2 linked regions of the Sporichthya brevicatena genome follow. The protein of the gene in region 1 binds, or shares a complex with, the protein of each later gene. Links are inferred from orthologs where the notes say so. Each region holds a gene or a part of one and is shown in the gene's direction. Other genes may lie near its edges.

Region 1 (9,786 bases):
CCGGACCGAGGTGGGGGAGCTGCCGAAGCAGAACGAGCCGCGGACGAAGAACGCGTCGACGGCCCCGACCAGCGGCCGGTTGTCGGCGGTCACGGTGGCGAGGGAGAGCAGGCACATGCCCTGCAGTCGTTCGGTCAGCGCCTTGGCGTCGAGCCAGCGGTCCGCGGTGAAGATGTCCGCGAGGTGGCTGCCGGCGCCGGCCCGGCTCCGGTCGAGCAGCTCCTGCAGGGCGGTCAGGTCCTCGGGGGTCTCGTACATCGGCGGCTCCTCAGGCAGCGGCGAGCAGGGCGTCGTGCAGGCGGTCGGCGAGACCGACCGGTTCGACCCGGTCGATCGAGACGGAGTCGCAGCCCACCCAGGCCGCGGCCTCCCAGAGCGCGGTGGCCATCGGCGCGACGGCCGCCGAGGTGTCGAGGAAGACCGCCTGCGCCGCGAGCGTGGTGCCGACCCGCTTCGGGTCCACGCGGCCGAGCAGACGGCCGCCGGAGAGCAGCGGCATCGTGAAGTAGCCGTAGTCCCGCTTCGCCGCCGGCTTGTACGCCTCCAGGGCGTGGGTGAACCCGAAGACGCGCTGGGTGCGCTTGCGGTCCCAGATCAGGGAGTCGAACGGGGAGAGCAGCGTCGTGCGGTGACGGCCGCGAGCGTCGAGCTGGGCCAGCGCGGCCGGGTCGGCCCAGGCGCGGGCCGGCCAGCCCTCCACCTCGACCGGGACCAGCCCGGTGTCCGGCAGGACGGCCTCGACGTCCGCCCGGGAGATCCGCGGGTAGTCCGCGAGGTCGGCGACGGTCGCGACCCCCATGGCCGCGCCGGCGGCGGCCACCAGTCGGCGGTGGCACTCGGCGTCGTCCAGGGTGTCGGCGGCCAGCACCTCGGCCGGGAGCGCGCGCTCGGCCAGGTCGTAGACCCGGCGCCACCCGACGCGGCGGGTGCAGACCACCTCACCGGTGTCGAGCAGGAACTCGATGGCGATCTTCTGGCCCGACCAGTCCCACCACGGGCCGCCCTTCTTGGCCCCGCCGATGTCGCCGGTCGTCACCGGACCGCCCGCGGCGAGGCGGGCTCGGACCTCCGCGAACACCGACTCGGCCGGGCGTTCGTGCCAGCGGATCCCGCGGTCGCGGAAGTGCCGCCGCCGGAACGAGTACAGCGGCCAGGTCTCGACCGGGAGGATGCAGGCCGCGTGCGACCAGTACTCCACGCAGGCGCCGCTCCAGAACGCCCGCTCGACGGCGGCGCGTCCGACCGGCCCGAGCCGGGCGTAGGGCACCAGCTCGTGGGATCGGGCGAGGACCGAGATCGTGTCCAGCTGGACCGCCCCGACTCCGCGCAGGACCGCCGCGGGATTGCGGGGCCGTGGTCCGAGCAGACCCTGGGCCCGCAGCGCGAGACGGCGCGCGTCAGCGGCGGAGAGGGAGTCCACCCCGCAGATACTGCCGGAGGGGTCCGACAATTACCCCGGGACAGTTACCCGGGACAACAACCTGTCAGTGACCCTCGGTGGAGTAGTCCTCCATGATCCCCACCGCGAGGGCGAAGATGCCGCCGGCGCCGGTGATGCCGACCCCGGTCCAGAACAGCCACCAGGTCGGGTCCATGCACAGCGCGACCCCGGCCACGGTGAATCCCACGCAGATGACGAGGACCGCGATCCACGAGATCGGGCGTCCCTGACCGCCGTGCGCCACCGGTGCCCTCCTCGAGCCGTACGTCGAATGTGCGGCGCTCACTCTACGCAGGGGGGTTGCCCCGGGAGTTACGGGGTCGGGGCGGCGGGGCGCGGGGCCGGATCCCCGGCGAGGCGGGCGTGCATCTCCATGTCGAACCAGCCCCCGCCGGCGCGGGGGAGCGCCCCGCGGGCGACGCCCTCCAGCAGGTAGCCCGCCGCGGTGGCCACCTGGCACGCCGCCGTGTTCTGCAGGGCGTGGTAGAGCGTCAGACGGTTCAGCTCCAGCGAGGTGAAGGCCCAGCGGGTGACCACGTTGACGGCCGCGACCGCGACGCCGCGCTGGCGCGCGGCCGGGGCGGTCCAGAACCCGATGTCGGCCGCGCGGGGCCAGATCCCGAACGAGCGGAGCGTGACCGAGCCCAGCAGCTCGGCGGTCGTGGCGTCCTGGACGGCGAAGGAGAGGACGCGTCCCTCCCGCCACGCCCGGAGGCGGGCGTCGATCCAGGCGCCGGCGGCCTCCTCGGTCTCGGGGACCTTGGCCACGGCCCACTCGCGCCAGACCGGGTCCCGCATCGCGGCGAGCAGCTCCGGGACCAGCCGGTGCTCCCACGGACGCAGCTGGAGCGTGCCGGCCGCGATCTCGATCGGCTCCGGCGGCAGCTCTGGAGGTGCGTGTGGGTCGGGAGTGGTCACAGAGACTATTCAAACTCAGCGCACGTCCCCTCCGGGCGCTAATGCGCCGACTGGGTCATTACGTCCCCCACCTGCGGACCCGTCCCACCGCGCCCCCCGCGGCCGACCTGCGGCGCACCGGCCACGCGGCGGACGTGCGGAGATCGCCGGACGCCTACGATGGGCTCCACGTTCGACCGCACGATTCGGCAGCACGACCAGGCAGGAGCTCCGCGGGTGCCCAATCTCCTCGACAAGATGCTGCGTACCGGCGAGGGCAAGACCTTGCGCAAGCTGGCCGGCATCGCCGAACAGGTGAACATCCTCGAGCCTGACTTCGAGAAGATGTCCGACGGCGAGCTGCGCGCCATGACGGACGAGTTCCGCAAGCGTCTGAACGACGGCGAGACCCTCGACGACATCCTCCCCGAGGCGTTCGCGACCGTGCGCGAGGCCGCCAAGCGCACGCTGGGCCAGCGGCACTACGACGTCCAGATCATGGGTGGCGCGGCGCTGCACATGGGCAACATCGCCGAGATGAAGACCGGTGAGGGCAAGACCCTCGTCGCGACCGGTCCGACGTACCTGAACGCCCTGGAAGGCAAGGGCGTCCACGTCATCACCGTCAACGACTTCCTCGCCAGCTACCAGGCCGACCTCATGGGTCGCGTGCACCGCTTCCTCGGCCTGACCGTCGGGACGATCCTGGCGCAGCAGACGCCGGCCGTCCGCCGTGAGCAGTACGCCTGCGACGTCACCTACGGCACGAACAACGAGTTCGGCTTCGACTACCTGCGCGACAACATGGCGTGGACGGCCGACGAGCTCGTCCAGCGCGGGCACAACTTCGCGATCGTGGACGAGGTCGACTCGATCCTCATCGACGAGGCTCGGACGCCGCTGATCATCTCCGGCCCCGCGGACCAGGCCACCAAGTGGTACTCGGAGTTCGCACGGCTCGTGCAGATGCTGCGCAAGGGCGAGGCCGCGAAGGACTCGATCCGCGAGGGCAAGGTTCCCGAGACCGGCGACTACTCGGTCGACGAGAAGAAGCGCACCGTGGCCGTCCACGAGGCCGGCATCGCGAAGGTCGAGGACTGGCTCGGCATCGACAACCTCTACGAGTCGGTGCACACGCCGCTGATCGGCTATCTGAACAACGCCATCCGCGCGAAGGAACTGTTCCGCCGCGACAAGGACTACATCGTCGTCGACGGCGAGGTGCTGATCGTCGACGAGCACACCGGTCGCGTGCTCGCCGGCCGTCGTTACAACGAGGGCATGCACCAGGCGATCGAGGCCAAGGAAGGCGTCCCGATCAAGGACGAGAACCAGACGCTCGCCACGATCACCCTGCAGAACTTCTTCCGCCTCTACTCGAAGCTCTCCGGCATGACCGGTACGGCCATGACCGAGGCGTCCGAGTTCGACAAGATCTACAAGCTCGGCGTCGTCCAGATCCCGACGAACAAGCCGATGATCCGCATCGACCAGCCCGACCTCGTCTACAAGACCGAGGACGCGAAGTGGACCGCGGTCGTCAAGGACATCGCGGAGCGCTTCGAGAAGGGCCAGCCGGTCCTCGTCGGTACGACGTCGGTCGAGAAGTCCGAGCACCTGTCCGGCCTGCTGAAGCGGCAGGGCATCCCGCACGAGGTCCTGAACGCGAAGCAGCACGCTCGTGAGGCGGCCGTCGTCGCGCAGGCCGGGCGCAAGGGCGCCGTCACCGTCGCCACCAACATGGCCGGTCGCGGTACGGACATCATGCTCGGCGGCAACGTCGAGTTCCTCGCGCACGAGGAGCTCGAGCGGCGCGGCCTGAACGCGCAGGAGGACCCCGAGGGCTACGAGGCCGCGTGGGCCGAGGCGCTCGAGGCGGCCACCAAGGCGGCCAAGGCCGAGCACGACGAGGTCGCCTCGCTCGGCGGGCTCTACGTCCTCGGCACCGAGCGCCACGAGTCGCGCCGTATCGACAACCAGCTGCGTGGTCGGTCCGGCCGTCAGGGTGACCCGGGCGAGTCGCGGTTCTACCTGTCGCTGGGCGACGACTTGATGCGGCTGTTCAAGGCCGGCGTCGTCGAGCAGGTGCTGACGCGGCTGAACGTCCCCGAGGACGTGCCGATCGAGTCGAAGATGGTCAGCCGCGCGATCCAGTCCGCGCAGTCGCAGGTCGAGCAGCAGAACTTCGAGATCCGCAAGAACGTCCTCAAGTACGACGAGGTGCTGAACAAGCAGCGCCAGGTCGTCTACGAGGAGCGGCGCCGCGTCCTCCACGGCGAGGACCTGCGCGACCAGGTGCTGGAGTTCATCGACTACACGATCGACGCCTACGTCGACGCGGAGACCAAGGACACCTTCGCCGAGGACTGGGACCTCGAGAAGCTCTGGAACGCGCTGCGCCAGCTGTACCCCGTCAAGATCACCCCCGAGGAGATCTGGGACGACCCCGACAACGTCGACGCGCGCGACGTCGAGACGCTGAAGGAGAAGCTCAAGGACGACGCCTTCGACCGCTACGACGAGCGTGAGGAGGCCGTCGGCGAGGAGGTCATGCGCGAGATCGAGCGGCGCGTCGTCCTCTCCGTCCTCGACCGCAAGTGGCGCGAGCACCTCTACGAGATGGACTACCTCCGCGAGGGCATCGGCCTGCGCGCGATGGCCCAGCGCGACCCGCTCGTCGAGTACCAGCGCGAGGGCTACGACCTGTTCCGGGCGATGATGGAGGCCATCCGAGAGGAGTCGGTCGGCTACATCTTCAACGTCGAGGTCGAGATCGACGAGAGCGGCGCCGGCGAGGACGACGAGTCCATGAACGGCGAGGCCCACCTCCTGGCCAAGGGCCTCGAGGCGCCCGAGCGTCCGCGCGAGCTGACCTTCACCGCTCCCGGCGCCGATGGCGAGGAGGAGATCCACACCGAGCGTGCGGACTCCGACGGCTCCGACGCCGACTCCAACGGCGCCGGCCGCGGCAACCGCGCCGAGCGCCGGGCCCGCAAGAAGGGCCGCCGCTGAGCTAGGACCTCTGAGCCCTCCCGGGGCGGCCTTGATCGCCCCGGGAGCCTCAGACTGCTGGCTCGTCGGGTGCGGGGCGGGGTCGATGTCGCTCGGGTTCGATCAGGGGTGGGATTTCGACGTCGTAGACGGCGCCGAGGCGGGTGATCCAGCGGACTCGGTCGTGGCCGAGCCGGAGAAGTTGCCAGCCGCCTTTGGTTTTGAGGTCGTGGTCGTGCTCGCAGAGGGGGCCGAGGTTCCCCGCGAGGGTCAGGCCGCCGCGGGCGTGGTCGAGGGTGTGGTCGATCTCGGACCGGGCGGCGGGGAGGCGGCAGCCGGGGCCTTGGCAGGTGGTCATCCGCAGTTGGGTGTCCCGGCGTAGCCCTTGGCGGGGGAACCGCCGCCGGGCGTCGTCGGGGTCTTCCGGGGCGGGCTGCCCGTCCGGGTTGTCCTTCTCGGCGCCGGCGGTCGCGAGCAGGTGGTGGCGGCCGATCTCGACCAGGACCGGGCGCCAGAGCGCGACCGCGGGGCTGCTGATGGTCTGCTCGAGCAGGGCCTGCAGCAGGTCGGCGGGGATGAGCAGGTCGACGATGCCGTGGTCACTGGTCCGGCGCCGTTCCCAGTCGACCGGCCGCGCGGCGACGAGCCCGGAGGAGACCGCGTACCCGTCGGGGCCGGTGACCGCGAACCGCCACTGCCCGGCCGAGAGCTGGCGGACCAGGTCGCGGGCGTACTCGGCGTGGACCGGTCCCTGCCCGGAGAGCTCAGCGGGGTCGCGGTCCATCCCGAGCAGGGTCGAGAGCTTCGCGGTCACCTGCACCCCGTGGTGCGGCGACCGCGCCACCGGCGCCGGCGCCGGCGCCGGATCCCGCTCTGCCTCCGGCTCGGGCTCCGGCACGTCGGTCTCACCCATCTCCGCGTCGGCGGGGCGGGTGGTGGCGAGGTGGGCCAGGATCTGGCCGTCGGTGAGGTCGGCGTAGGTGCCGTCGAGCAGGTTGAGCGCGATTTCCGAGCGCAGGTGATCCACCGGCCGCGGATCACCGTCCCGCTTCGCATCATCAGCCAGCTTGCGGACTCGGGCGATCGCACCGGCGACCCGGGCGGGGTCCTGGTTCTGCGCGGCGAGGGTGGCGGTGCCGTCCTCGTTGCGCCAGGAGATCACCCGCCGGTCCCGGTGGGCCTCGGCGAACCGGCGCTGGGCCCAGTCCGGGTCCAGCTGGATGCCGAGTGTGCGGCACCGGGCCCCGATCTGCTCACTGGTCCACGGGCGGTCGGCGTCGATCGAGCAGTGCCCGAGGACCTCGTCGATGACGGTGTTGGCGTGCTCGTCGCTCATGTCCCGGACCCAGAAGTGGATCACCTTCGCGCGTTCGATGCTCAACTCGCCGGCAGCCATGGCGGCATGCAACTTCGGGAAGCGCCGCACGATCGCCCAGGCGAAGTCGAGCAGTTCGTTGCCCGAGTACGCGGAGATCCGCAGCGCGGTGCGGACCTCGTCGGCGCCCCAGCGGTCCGGGGCCGTCAGGCGCACGATCTCGTCCGCGGAATCCAAGGCAGCGGAATCCAGTCCGCGGGTCCCGACCTCGGCCACCATGCCCAGCCAGACCGCGTGGGCGGCGTTGAGCTGCCGCTGGGCGGCGCGCAGCAGCGCGACCGACTCGGCCCCGGTCATCGACGCGCACTCGCCCTCGCCGGGCGCGATGCCCAACGAGATGCCCCACGCACTCGGCGTGGGTAACCCTGCTGCTGTCGATGTCCCCGTCATCACTGATGAACCTAGACGGCACCACCGACAGTCCGTTTTCGTCGACGCCTGGGTCCGCCGCGGCCCTGGATCCCCGGCGACGCAACGTCTCTGACACCTCATCAGCACCACCGGCACCTGCACAAGAGATGTCATCTCCAGTGCGCGTCGGGCCTGCACAAGAGATGTCATCTCCAGTGCAGGTCGTGTGAAGAAAGGGTGACACCCCTTACTGCGGAGTAAGGGGTGTCACCCCTTGTGGATTCTGGGCGACCGCTATCGGCCGGGAGCCGGCGGAGGGAGCAGGGTCGCGAGGCGCTCGGGGGTCCAGTCCTCGAGGGTGTGGACGAGGGTGAGCCCCGGGCCGGGGGAGAGCGGGACGACGTTCTGGACCGCGAGGGTCGGGACGCCGGCAGCGACGGCGGAGGCGACGCCCTTCGGGCTGTCCTCGATCGCGACGCAGTCCGCGGGGTTCTGGCCCAGCAGCCGGGCCGCGACGAGGTACGGGTCGGGGTAGGGCTTCGGGCGGTCGACCTCGTCACCGGTCACCAGCGCGGCGAAGCGGTCGGGCACCGCGTCGACGATCGCCTCGGCGAAGCGGCGCCAGGACATGGTCACCAGTGCGCAGGGGACGCGGCGGGCGTGCAGGTCCTCCAGCAGCTCCCGGGCCCCCGGCCGCCAAGGGATGCGGGTGCGCACGCGTTCGATGACCCCGTCCAGCAACTGCTCGACGATCTCGACCGGTTCCAGCGGAACACCCCCGGCCTCCGCGATGAACCGGGCGGACTCCAGCAGGTCGTTCCCGACCAGGCTGTGCGCGAGCTCGTCCGACCAGGTCCCGCCGAACGACTCGACGATCGCGTACTCGCACTCGATCCAGTACGGCTCGGTGTCGACGAGGGTGCCGTCCATGTCCCAGAGGACGGCGGCGGGCAGGCGAGCGGTGGTCACGGCACGCCGAGCGTAACTGGCACCGCGGGAGCGCTCGCAGTCAGGAGGGGCCACGATCTCTGACGATCCGTCATGCCGGTGTCCGGGCTGGGGAGGGCTGCCGGCGGCGGCGTATCGTCAGAGGTGGGCTGTCGGGGCCGGTGGCCGGGTTTGGGGGGGTATTGACATGGCTTTCCGCAGGTCGAGGAAGACGATCCACGTCACCCCCGCCCTGGCGGAGGTGATGGGCCGACTTGACCCGACGGAGCGGCCGACGTTCCGCAAGGCGATGGCGGCCGCTGAGGGTCTCACCGTCCAGGAGCACAAGCTGCTGCTCACCGAGTGGTGGGCCGTGTACGACGCTTCCACGCCGCCCGCGCGGATCCCGTTCTTCTCGACCGGTTCGTGGAACCGGCGGATCCGCGCCCGGCAGCTCGCGAAGCTCCGCGCCCAGCAGGCCGAGGCGGCAGGCTGACGGTCACGGGACGCCGAGCGTGAGCGCCTTCGCCGGCGCAGTCAGCAGGGACTGATACAGGCTCAGATGAGCGTGCGCGGCGGCGGACCAGGTGTACCGGGCGGCGAGGTCGCGGCCGGCGGCGACCCGGCTCGGGTCGGGGGATCGCAGCGCCGCGTCGAGGGCGTCGGCGAAGGTGCCGGGGGAGTCGGCGAGGGCCACGGCACCGCCGAACACCTCCCGCAGCACCGGCAGGTCGGACGCGACGACGGGGACGCCGGCGGCGAGGGCCTCCATCGCGGCGAGCCCGAAGCCCTCCTTCGTCGACGGGAAGGCGAACACCGCCGCACCGGCCACCAGCGACGGGAGCTCGTCGTCCGGCACCGGACCCAGCACGTGCGGCTCGATCTTGAGCTCGTGCGCCCGGGCCTCCCACTCGCGCCGGTAGGCCTGGTAGTCGAACAGCGTCGTGCCCCCGGCGATCACGAGCGGCACCTCGGTGCCGGTGCCGTCGCGCAGCTCCGCCATCGCGTCGAGCAGTTCCAGCGAGCCCTTCCGCGGCTCGATCCCACCGACGGACAGCACGTACCGCCCGAACCGCTCCCGCCACCGCTTCCGAGCGGCGACGGCGACCGGGTCCGCGGACGCCGCCCGCGCGAACCGTGCCGCGTCGACGCCGTTCGGGATCACCGTCGCCGTCAGACCCCACCCCGCCGCGAGCTCGCCGGCCACGGCCGCGGACACGCACACGTGCGCGTACGGCTCGACGATCGCCCGCTCGTGACAGGCCGCGAGCTGCGGGGTGGTGAAGCGGTCCAGGTGGTGCACGGTCCGGACGCACCGCCCGGCGGCGTTCGCGGTGATGCAGTCCTGCGCGTGGACGACGTCGTACGCCGCCGGCTCGAAGGTCGACCGCAGCGTCTCGATCGACCGCGCGACGCGCTCCCCGAACTCCTCGCCCTCCCGGTCGGCGACCGGCACCAGCCGCAGCCGGACGCGGGGGTCGACCGGCCGGAAGAACGTCTCGTCGCCGCCGCGGGCGAGGGCCCACACCGTGACGTCGACCCCGAGGTCCGCCAGCGCCTCCGCCAGCGCGAGGGTGTGGACGACCCCGCCCCGGGGGCGGGTCGAGTAGGTCAGCAGCGCAACGGACAGCGTCATGGCCGATACGTCTCCGGGCGTCGTTCCTCCAGGTGCCGCAGGGTCCGGCGGGCGGCGGCGATCTCCTCGGCCACGTCGACCTGCGCGAGCGCGATGCCGGCCTTGCTCCACGTCCGGGCGAGGACGTCACCGCCGGGCCCCACGACCTTCGCCTGGCCGAGGAAGCGC
Region 2 (9,340 bases), on another replicon or contig:
GAGCTCCGGCCCGGCGGCGGCGCGAAGATCGCCCGCTCGGCCGGGACCAGCGTCCAGCTCGTGGCCAAGGAGGGGCGCTTCGCGCAGCTCCGCATGCCGTCGGGCGAGATCCGCAACGTCGACGCGCGCTGCCGCGCGACCGTCGGCGAGGTCGGCAACGCCGAGCAGTCGAACATCAACTGGGGCAAGGCCGGCCGCATGCGGTGGAAGGGCAAGCGCCCGACCGTCCGTGGTGTCGTGATGAACCCGGTCGACCACCCGCACGGTGGTGGTGAGGGCAAGACCTCCGGTGGTCGCCACCCGGTCAGCCCGTGGGGCAAGCCCGAGGGCCGTACCCGCGCCGACAAGAAGGCCAGCGACTCGATGATCGTCCGTCGTCGCAAGACCGGAAAGGGTCGTAAGTAATGCCCCGCAGCCTGAAGAAGGGCCCCTTCGTCGACGGCCACCTCGCCAAGAAGGTCGAGGTGCAGAACGAGAAGGGCACCAAGAACGTCATCAAGACCTGGTCGCGCCGGTCGATGATCGTGCCCGAGATGCTCGGTCACACGATCGCCGTGCACGACGGCCGGAAGCACGTCCCGGTCTTCGTCACCGAGTCGATGGTCGGTCACAAGCTCGGCGAGTTCGCGCCGACCCGGACGTTCCGCGGTCACGAGAAGGACGACCGCAAGTCCCGCCGCCGCTAAGAACCGCCGAGAGCTGAGTAGAGAGAACTGAGGGATAGCGATGGCATCCACATTGAGTGGGGGCAGGCCCGACAGCGCGGTTGCGCGCGTCCGGCACCTGCGAATCGCGCCGATGAAGACTCGTCGTGTCGTCGACATGATTCGCGGGCTCCCGGCCGCCGAGGCGCAGGCGCTGCTCGCGTTCTCGCCGCAGGCCGCGAGCGAGCCGGTCGGCAAGGTGCTCGCCAGCGCCATCGCGAACGCGCAGAACAACTTCAACCTCGACCCGCGGACGCTGGTGATCAGCGAGGCGTACGTGGATGAGGGCCCGACGATGAAGCGGTTCCGGCCGCGCGCCCAGGGCCGCGCCTACCGCATCCGCAAGCGCAGCTCGCACGTGACGATCGTCGTCACGTCCGAGTCCAAGGGAGGGACCCGATAGTGGGCCAGAAGGTCAATCCGCACGGGTTCCGGCTCGGCATCACCAGCGAGTTCAAGAGCCGCTGGTACGCCGACAAGCTCTACGCGGACTACGTGAAGGAGGACGTGGCGATCCGCCGCATGCTCACCAAGGGCATGGAGCGGGCCGGCATCTCCAAGGTCGAGATCGAGCGCACCCGCGACCGGGTCCGCGTCGACATCCACACCGCGCGTCCGGGCATCGTCATCGGCCGTAAGGGCGCGGAGGCGGACAACATCCGCACGCGTCTGGAGAACCTCACCTCGAAGCAGGTTCAGCTCAACATCCTCGAGGTGAAGAACCCCGAGGTCGACGCGCAGCTCGTCGCGCAGGGTGTGGCCGAGCAGCTCGCCTCCCGCGTCGCGTTCCGTCGTGCGATGCGCAAGGCGCTGCAGTCGGCCACCAAGGCCGGCGCCAAGGGCATCCGGGTGCAGTGCTCGGGCCGTCTCGGTGGCGCCGAGATGTCGCGCTCGGAGTTCTACCGCGAGGGTCGCGTCCCGCTGCACACGCTGCGCGCGGACATCGACTACGGCTTCTTCGAGGCGCGCACGACCTTCGGCCGCATCGGCGTCAAGGTGTGGATCTACAAGGGTGACGTCACCGGCACCCGCGCCGAGCGCGAGGCCCAGCAGCGCGCCGCGGCCGCCGCCGGTGCCCGTAGCCGCCCGGACCGTCGTCCGCGCCGCGGCGAGCGTCCCGGCCGTGGCCCGGCCGTCGAGTCGGCGCCCGCCACCGAGCCCACTGCCACCACCACGGCTCCGGCCGAGGCCGCGTCCGCGCCCGAGGGCGCGGGAGGGGAGAGCTGAACCGTGCTGATCCCACGTCGCGTCAAGCACCGTAAGCAGCACCACCCGGACCGCCACGGCGCGTCCAAGGGCGGCAACACGATCGCGTTCGGTGACTTCGGCATCCAGGCTCTCGAGCCGGCCTACGTGACCAACCGCCAGATCGAGTCGGCCCGTATCGCGATGACCCGTCACATCAAGCGTGGCGGCAAGGTCTGGATCAACATCTACCCGGACCGCCCGCTCACCAAGAAGCCCGCCGAGACCCGCATGGGTTCCGGTAAGGGTTCGCCGGAGTGGTGGGTCGCGAACATCAAGCCGGGTCGTGTCATGTTCGAGCTGTCCGGTGTTCCGGAGCCCGTCGCTCGCGAGGCCATGCGCCGCGCGATCCACAAGCTTCCGATGAAGTGCCGGTTCGTCACCCGCGAGGGGGTGCAGGGCTGATGGCTGACGAGAAGCAGGTCACCAACAAGGCCGCCGCCGCGCTGCGTGAGCTCGACGACGCCGAGCTGCTCAGCAAGCTCAAGGAGGCCAAGGAGGAGCTGTTCAACCTCCGCTTCCAGGCCGCCACCGGTCAGCTCGAGAGCCACGGCCGGCTGCGTGCGATCAAGAAGGAGATCGCGCGGATCTACACGACGATGCGGGAGCGCGAGCTCGGCATCACGACGTTCGAGGGCGTTGCCTGATGAGTGAGTCCACCCAGCGCGGCTTCCGCAAGGTCCGTGAGGGCCTCGTGGTCAGCGACAAGATGCAGAAGACCGTCGTCGTCGCCGTCGAGGACCGGGTCAAGCACCCGCTCTACGGCAAGGTCATCCGCCGCACCAACAAGCTGAAGGCCCACGACGAGAACGACGAGGCCGGCGTCGGCGACCGCGTTCTCCTCGCCGAGACCCGGCCGCTGTCCGCCACCAAGCGGTGGCGCGTGGTCGAGATCCTCGAGAAGGCCAAGTAAGCGCGCACGGCAGCAAGGCCCACCGCAAGCCACCAGCAAGCCAGTTCCGCAAGGCTCGGCAGCACGCCGAGAACCAGCGCGACAACCAGGAGTAGGCAGTGATCCAGCAGGAGTCGCGACTGCGCGTCGCCGACAACACGGGTGCGAAGGAACTTCTCTGCATCCGCGTTCTCGGTGGCTCCGGTCGGCGCTACGCGGGCATCGGCGACATCATCGTCGCCACCGTCAAGGACGCGATCCCGGGCGGCGGGGTGAAGAAGGGCGAGGTCGTGAAGGCGGTCGTCGTCCGGACCACCAAGGAGCGTCGCCGTGGCGACGGCTCCTACATCCGCTTCGACGAGAACGCGGCCGTGATCATCAAGGACGGCGGGGACCCGCGCGGCACCCGCATCTTCGGCCCGGTCGGGCGCGAGCTGCGGGACAAGCGCTTCATGCGCATCATCTCGCTCGCTCCGGAGGTGCTCTGACCTATGAAGATCAAGAAGGGCGACACCGTCCAGGTGATCTCGGGCAAGGACCGCGGCGTCCGCGGCCGGGTCATCCAGGCCTACCCCGAGGCTGACAAGGTCCTCGTCGAGGGCGTGAACCGCATCAAGAAGCACACCAAGGTGACCACCGGTCTCCGCGGCGCGCAGAGCGGCGGCATCGTCACGCAGGAGGCACCGATCCACGTCTCCAACGTGATGCTCGTCGACCCCGAGGACCACCTGCCCACCCGCGTCGGCTACCGCCGCGACGAGGAGGGCCGCAAGGTCCGGGTCTCCAAGCGCACGGGGAAGGACATCTGATGACGGCCACCGAAGAGCGCGTCGAGAAGATTCCGGCCCGCCTCAAGCTGCGGTACCGCGAGGAGATCGTCCCGGCGCTGCAGAGCGAGTTCGGCTACGCGAACGTCATGCAGATCCCGCGGCTGGTCAAGGTCGTGGTGAACATGGGCGTCGGCGAGGCCGCTCGCGACTCCAAGCTGATCGACGGCGCCGTCCGCGACCTCGAGGCCATCACCGGCCAGAAGCCGCAGGTCACCAAGGCCCGCAAGTCGATCGCGCAGTTCAAGCTCCGCGAGGGCATGCCGATCGGCGCGCACGTCACGCTGCGCGGCGACCGCATGTGGGAGTTCACCGACCGCCTGCTGTCGATCGCGCTGCCCCGCATCCGCGACTTCCGCGGTCTGTCGCCGAAGCAGTTCGACGGCCGCGGCAACTACACGTTCGGTCTGAACGAGCAGTCGATGTTCCACGAGATCGACCAGGACAAGACGGACCGCGTGCGCGGCATGGACATCACGGTGGTCACGACCGCCACCAACGACGACGAGGGTCGCGCACTGCTGCGTCACCTCGGCTTCCCGTTCGCCGAGTCGCGGTAAGGAGACCGACCCATGGCCAAGAAGTCTTTGATCGCGAAGGCGGCGCGCAAGCCGAAGTTCGCCGTGCGTGGCTACACCCGCTGCCAGCGCTGCGGGCGCCCGCACTCCGTGTACCGCAAGTTCGGCCTCTGCCGCGTGTGCCTGCGCAACATGGCGCACCGCGGTGAGCTGCCCGGCGTCACCAAGAGCAGCTGGTAAGGGGGAGCCGACATGACGATGACTGACCCGATCGCGGACATGCTCGCGCGCCTGCGCAACGCGAACACCGCGTACCACGACACCGTGTCGATGCCCTACAGCAAGATCAAGGCGCACATCGCCGAGATCCTGCAGCAGCAGGGCTACATCGCCGGCTGGACCGTCGACGAGGTCGAGGGCGTCCCCGGCAAGCGCCTCACGCTCGAGCTGAAGTACGGCCCGAGCCGGGAGCGTGCGATCGCCGGCCTGCGCCGCATCTCGAAGCCGGGCCTGCGCGTGTACGCCAAGTCGACGAACATGCCCAAGGTCCTCGGTGGCCTCGGCGTGGCCATCATTTCGACGTCGTCCGGCCTGCTGACCGACAAGCAGGCCGTCAAGCAGGGTGTGGGCGGGGAAGTCCTCGCCTACGTCTGGTAACGGGAGGAGGAGCACCACATGTCGCGAATCGGCAGGCTTCCGATCCCGGTCCCGTCCGGCGTCGAGGTGACCATCGCGGGCTCGGAGATCACGGTGAAGGGCCCCAAGGGCACCCTCACGCACACCGTGGTCTCGCCCATCACGGTCGAGAAGGGTGAGGACGGCGTCCTCACCGTCACGCGCCCGGACGACAACCGGGACTCGCGGTCCCGGCACGGTCTGACCCGCACGCTGATCAACAACATGGTGATCGGCGTGACCCAGGGCTACGAGAAGAAGATGGAGATCGCGGGCGTCGGCTACCGCGTCCAGCCGAAGGGCTCCGGTCTGGAGTTCGCGCTGGGCTACAGCCACCCGGTCCCCGTCGAGGCGCCTCCCGGCATCACCTTCGCCGTCGAGTCCCCGACCAAGTTCTCGGTCGCGGGCATCGACAAGCAGCTCGTCGGTGAGGTCGCCGCGAACATCCGCAAGCTGCGCAAGCCCGACCCGTACAAGGGCAAGGGTGTGCGCTACGCCGGCGAGGTCATTCGCCGCAAGGTCGGAAAGGCTGGCAAGTAGCCATGGCTGTCAGCGTCAAGATCGGCAAGGGCATCTCCCGCAAGGGGGTGGCCCGCAAGCGCCGTCACCTTCGGGTCCGCAAGAAGGTTTCCGGCACGGCGACGCGTCCGCGTCTCGTCGTGAACCGGTCCAGCCGCCACATGGTGGCGCAGGTGGTGGACGACACCGCCGGCGTGACCCTGGCGTCGGCGTCGACCATGGACGCCTCGCTGCGGACCGCAGCCGGCGACAAGACGGAAAAGGCGCGCAAGGTCGGCGAGCTCGTCGCCGAGCGCGCGAAGGCCGCGGGAGTCTCTGCGGTGGTCTTCGACCGGGGTGGCAACCGCTACCACGGCCGGATCGCCGCGCTCGCCGACGGTGCCCGCGAGTCTGGATTGGAGTTCTGATGCCCGGTCAACAGCGTCGAGGCCCCGGTGGCGGGGCCGGCGGCGGCCAGGGCGGTGGCGGCGACCGTCGCGACCGTCGCGACGACCGTCGCGGCGGCGGCTCGCAGGAGAAGAGCGCGTTCGTCGAGCGCGTCGTCGACATCAACCGTGTCGCCAAGGTCGTGAAGGGTGGCCGGCGCTTCAGCTTCACCGCGCTGGTCGTCGTCGGCGACGGTGACGGCACCGTGGGCGTCGGCTACGGCAAGGCCAAGGAGGTGCCCGCGGCGATCGCCAAGGGTGTCGAGGAGGCCAAGAAGAACTTCTTCAAGGTCCCGCGGATCCAGGGCACCATCCCGCACCCCGTCCAGGGTGAGAAGGCCGCCGGCGTGGTCATGCTGCGTCCGGCCAGCCCGGGTACCGGCGTCATCGCCGGCGGTGCGGTCCGCGCCGTCCTGGAGTGCGCCGGGGTCCACGACATCCTGAGCAAGTCGCTGGGGTCGGACAACTCGATCAACATCGTTCACGCAACGGTCGACGCGCTGCGCCGGCTGGAGAAGCCGGAGGCGGTGGCGGCCCGTCGTGGCCTGCCCCTGGAGGACGTCGCCCCGCCGGCGATGCTCCGCGCCCGGGCGGCGGGAACGGGGGCCTGAGATGGCTCAGCTGAAGATCACCCAGGTCCGCTCCGCCATCGGCGGCAAGCAGAACCAGCGCGACACCCTGCGCTCGCTCGGCCTCCGCAAGATCTCCCAGGAGGTCATCCGCGAGGACGACCCCGTCACGCTCGGCATGATCAACGCCGTGCGGCACCTCGTCACGGTAGAGAAGGTCTAGGTCCATGACGCTCAAGGTTCACCACCTGCGCCCGGCCCCGGGTGCCCACAAGCCGAAGACCCGCGTGGGTCGCGGTGAGGGCTCCAAGGGCAAGACGGCCGGTCGCGGCACCAAGGGCACCAAGGCCCGCTACCAGGTTCCGGCCCGGTTCGAGGGTGGGCAGATGCCGCTGCACATGCGGCTGCCCAAGCTGCGCGGCTTCACCAACCCGTTCCGCACCGAGTACCAGGTCGTCAACCTCGACAAGCTGGCGGCGCTCTACCCGTCCGGCGGCGAGGTCACGGTCGAGGACCTGGTCGCCAAGGGTGCGGTCCGGAAGAACTCCCCGGTCAAGATTCTGGGAACAGGGGAGGTCTCCGTGGCGCTGCAGGTGACGGTGCACGCGGTCTCGGGTTCGGCTCGCGAGAAGATCACGGGCGCCGGCGGCACGGTCACGCCGCTCGCCTGAGCGGTCCGTGAGTTAGCCTCCGTACGAGTCCCGACCCCGCCAGGCCGCACACCCGCCCCGTAAGTCCGCGCAGGAGGAAACGTGCTCACCGCGTTCGCGCAGGCGTTCCGTACGCCTGACCTGCGCAAGAAGCTGTTGTTCACCCTCGGCATCATCCTGCTGTTCCGGCTGGGTTCGCAGGTGCCGACGCCGGGGGTGGACACCCAGGCCATCAACACCTGCCTGGAACCGGCGCTGGACGAGGGCGGGATCTACGGCCTGATCAACCTGTTCTCGGGTGGCGCGCTGCTGCAGCTCGCCATCTTCGCGCTCGGGATCATGCCGTACATCACGGCGAGCATCATCATCCAGCTGCTCGTCGTGGTCATCCCACGCCTGGAGACCCTCAAGAAGGAGGGCCAGGCCGGCACCGCGAAGCTCACGCAGTACACCCGGTACCTCACGATCGCGCTCGCGATCCTGCAGTCCACCGCCCTGATCGCGATCGCGCGTCAGCCCGGGCGACTGCTCCAGGGCTGTGACCTGCCGCTGATCCACGAGGACATCGGCTGGTTCGGGATCGTCACGATGGTCTCGATCATGACCGCCGGCACCGGCGTGATCATGTGGATGGGCGAGATGATCACGGACAAGGGCGTCGGCAACGGCATGTCCGTCCTGATCTTCACGCAGATCGCCGCGACCTTCCCGCAGCAGCTGTGGCAGATCAAGGTCGTCGAGGGCTGGTTCGTCTTCATCTGCGTCTGCGCCGCCGGCCTCGTGCTCGTCGCCGCGGTCGTGTTCGTCGAGCAGGCGCAACGCCGCATCCCGGTGCAGTACGCCAAGCGGATGATCGGCCGCCGCATGTACGGCGGGACCAGCACCTACATCCCGCTCAAGGTCAACCAGGCCGGCATCATCCCGGTCATCTTCGCCTCGTCGCTGCTCTACCTGCCGGCGCTGGCGACCCAGATCTCGGACGACAAGAACAGCGGCTGGGCCCTCTGGATCCAGAAGTACTTCACGACCGGGGACCACCCGCTGTACATGGCCTCGTTCTTCATCCTGATCGTCTTCTTCGCCTTCTTCTACGTCGCGATCACCTTCAACCCGAAGGAGCTCGCGGACAACATGAAGAAGTACGGCGGCTTCATCCCCGGCATCCGGGCCGGCCGCCCGACCGAGGAGTACCTCGACTACGTGCTCAACCGGATCACCACCGCGGGTGCGCTCTACCTGGGCGTCATCGCGCTCATCCCGATGGTGGCGATCGGCATTCTCGGCAGCAGCGCGACGCAGCAGTTCCCGTTCGGTGGTGCGAGCATCCTCATCATCGTCGGGGTCGGCCTGGACACCGTGAAGCAGATCCAGAGCCAGCTGCAGCAGCGCAATTACGAGGGATTCCTGCGGTAGATGCGCATCGTCCTTGTGGGTCCCCCAGGAGCGGGGAAAGGCACCCAGGCGGAGTTCATCGCGGCACACCTGTCGATTCCGAAGATCTCGACGGGCGACATCTTCCGCAAGAACGTCAGCCAGGGGACGCCGCTCGGCGCCGAGGCCAAGAAGTACATGGATGCCGGTGACCTCGTCCCGGACGAGATCACCATCGCCATGGTGAAGGACCGCATCAGCGAGCCGGACGCGGTGAACGGGTACCTGCTCGACGGGTTCCCGCGGAACGTCGCCCAGGCCAAGGTCCTCGACGCGATGCTCGACGACATGGGCAGTGGCCTGGACATGGTCATGGAGCTCGTCGTCGACGACGAGGAGGTCGTCCGCCGCCTCGCCGGGCGACGCACCTGCCGGGACTGCGGTCAGATCTGGCACGTCGAGTTCGACCCGCCCGCCGTCGAGGACGTCTGCGACCGGTGCTCGGGCGAGCTGTTCCAGCGCGACGACGACAAGGAAGCGACCATCCGGCACCGGCTGGAGGTCTACAACGAGCAGACCGCGCCGATCGTCGACTACTACGCCGACCGCTCGATCCTCGTCGGGGTCGACGCGACCGGCACGGTCGAGGACGTCACCGAGCGAGCGATCGGCGCGCTGCACCGCATGGAGAGCTGAGGGGCCGACGTGTTCCGACGGCGACGCGCCATCGAGTACAAGACGCCTGAGCAGATCCAGAAGATGCGGGTGGCCGGCCTGCTCGTGGGGGAGACCCTCGAGCTGCTGCGCAGCAGCATCGAGCCGGGCATGACGACCAAGGACCTCGACGCGATCGCGGAGAAGAACATCCGCTCCGCGGGCGGCATCCCGTCCTTCATCGGGGTCCCGGGTGGTCCCGGGGTCCCGGACTTCCCGGCGACGCTGTGC

The links.
Region 2: the proteins of secA (region 1) and secY are in contact, whole or in part, in a crystal structure (PDB 3DIN), measured with the Thermotoga maritima proteins. The link is inferred for Sporichthya brevicatena from one-to-one orthologs. Residues at the interface, in WP_004082002.1 of Thermotoga maritima: Glu261, Ala262, Arg263, Lys300, Ala301, Arg302, Thr303, Ile304, Ile305, Leu323, Tyr324, Asp325, Pro326, Val329, Ser330, Tyr333, Ile336, Lys340, Phe345, Val349, Glu363, Phe364, Tyr374, Ser375, Gly376, Gly377, Glu393, Ile395, Thr482, Ser483; in WP_004081795.1 of Thermotoga maritima: Glu108, Gly109, Glu110, Glu111, Ala236, Glu237, Arg238, Arg239, Ile240, Thr241, Ile242, Gln243, Tyr244, Ala245, Arg246, Arg247, Val248, Thr249, Gly250, Arg251, Arg252, Val253, Tyr254, Gly256, Ala257, Ser258, Thr259, Tyr260, Leu261, Pro262.

Annotation. Positions count from the first base shown.
Region 1 is NZ_BAAAHE010000004.1:132,581-142,366, forward strand. What follows is about bases 2,233-5,550. They hold secA (preprotein translocase subunit SecA), read left to right. Parts: upstream 2,233-2,596; coding sequence 2,597-5,350; downstream 5,351-5,550. Other genes in these bases: ABD401_RS02000 (GNAT family N-acetyltransferase), read right to left, coding at 2,233-2,359; ABD401_RS02010 (HNH endonuclease signature motif containing protein), read right to left, coding at 5,400-5,550. In the rest of the region: ABD401_RS01985 (pyridoxamine 5'-phosphate oxidase family protein), read right to left, coding at 1-258; ABD401_RS01990 (winged helix-turn-helix domain-containing protein), read right to left, coding at 269-1,420; ABD401_RS01995 (HGxxPAAW family protein), read right to left, coding at 1,485-1,685; more of ABD401_RS02000, read right to left, coding at 1,754-2,232; more of ABD401_RS02010, read right to left, coding at 5,551-7,001; ABD401_RS02015 (HAD family hydrolase), read right to left, coding at 7,350-8,024; ABD401_RS02020 (hypothetical protein), read left to right, coding at 8,191-8,478; ABD401_RS02025 (MSMEG_0565 family glycosyltransferase), read right to left, coding at 8,482-9,612; ABD401_RS02030 (carbon-nitrogen hydrolase family protein), read right to left, coding at 9,615-9,786. UniProt on the Escherichia coli protein: Required for protein export, interacts with the SecYEG preprotein conducting channel.
Region 2 is NZ_BAAAHE010000010.1:70,096-79,435, forward strand. What follows is about bases 6,410-9,281. They hold secY (preprotein translocase subunit SecY), read left to right. Parts: upstream 6,410-7,126; coding sequence 7,127-8,437; downstream 8,438-9,281. Other genes in these bases: rpsE (30S ribosomal protein S5), read left to right, coding at 6,410-6,416; rpmD (50S ribosomal protein L30), read left to right, coding at 6,418-6,597; rplO (50S ribosomal protein L15), read left to right, coding at 6,602-7,045; ABD401_RS07240 (adenylate kinase), read left to right, coding at 8,438-9,091; map (type I methionyl aminopeptidase), read left to right, coding at 9,101-9,281. Also shown: rplB (50S ribosomal protein L2), read left to right, coding at 1-405; rpsS (30S ribosomal protein S19), read left to right, coding at 405-686; rplV (50S ribosomal protein L22), read left to right, coding at 727-1,107; rpsC (30S ribosomal protein S3), read left to right, coding at 1,107-1,931; rplP (50S ribosomal protein L16), read left to right, coding at 1,935-2,354; rpmC (50S ribosomal protein L29), read left to right, coding at 2,354-2,596; rpsQ (30S ribosomal protein S17), read left to right, coding at 2,596-2,862; rplN (50S ribosomal protein L14), read left to right, coding at 2,961-3,329; rplX (50S ribosomal protein L24), read left to right, coding at 3,333-3,650; rplE (50S ribosomal protein L5), read left to right, coding at 3,650-4,228; ABD401_RS07200 (type Z 30S ribosomal protein S14), read left to right, coding at 4,241-4,426; rpsH (30S ribosomal protein S8), read left to right, coding at 4,439-4,843; rplF (50S ribosomal protein L6), read left to right, coding at 4,862-5,401; rplR (50S ribosomal protein L18), read left to right, coding at 5,404-5,787; more of rpsE, read left to right, coding at 5,787-6,409; more of map, read left to right, coding at 9,282-9,340. UniProt on the Escherichia coli protein: The central subunit of the protein translocation channel SecYEG. Consists of two halves formed by TMs 1-5 and 6-10.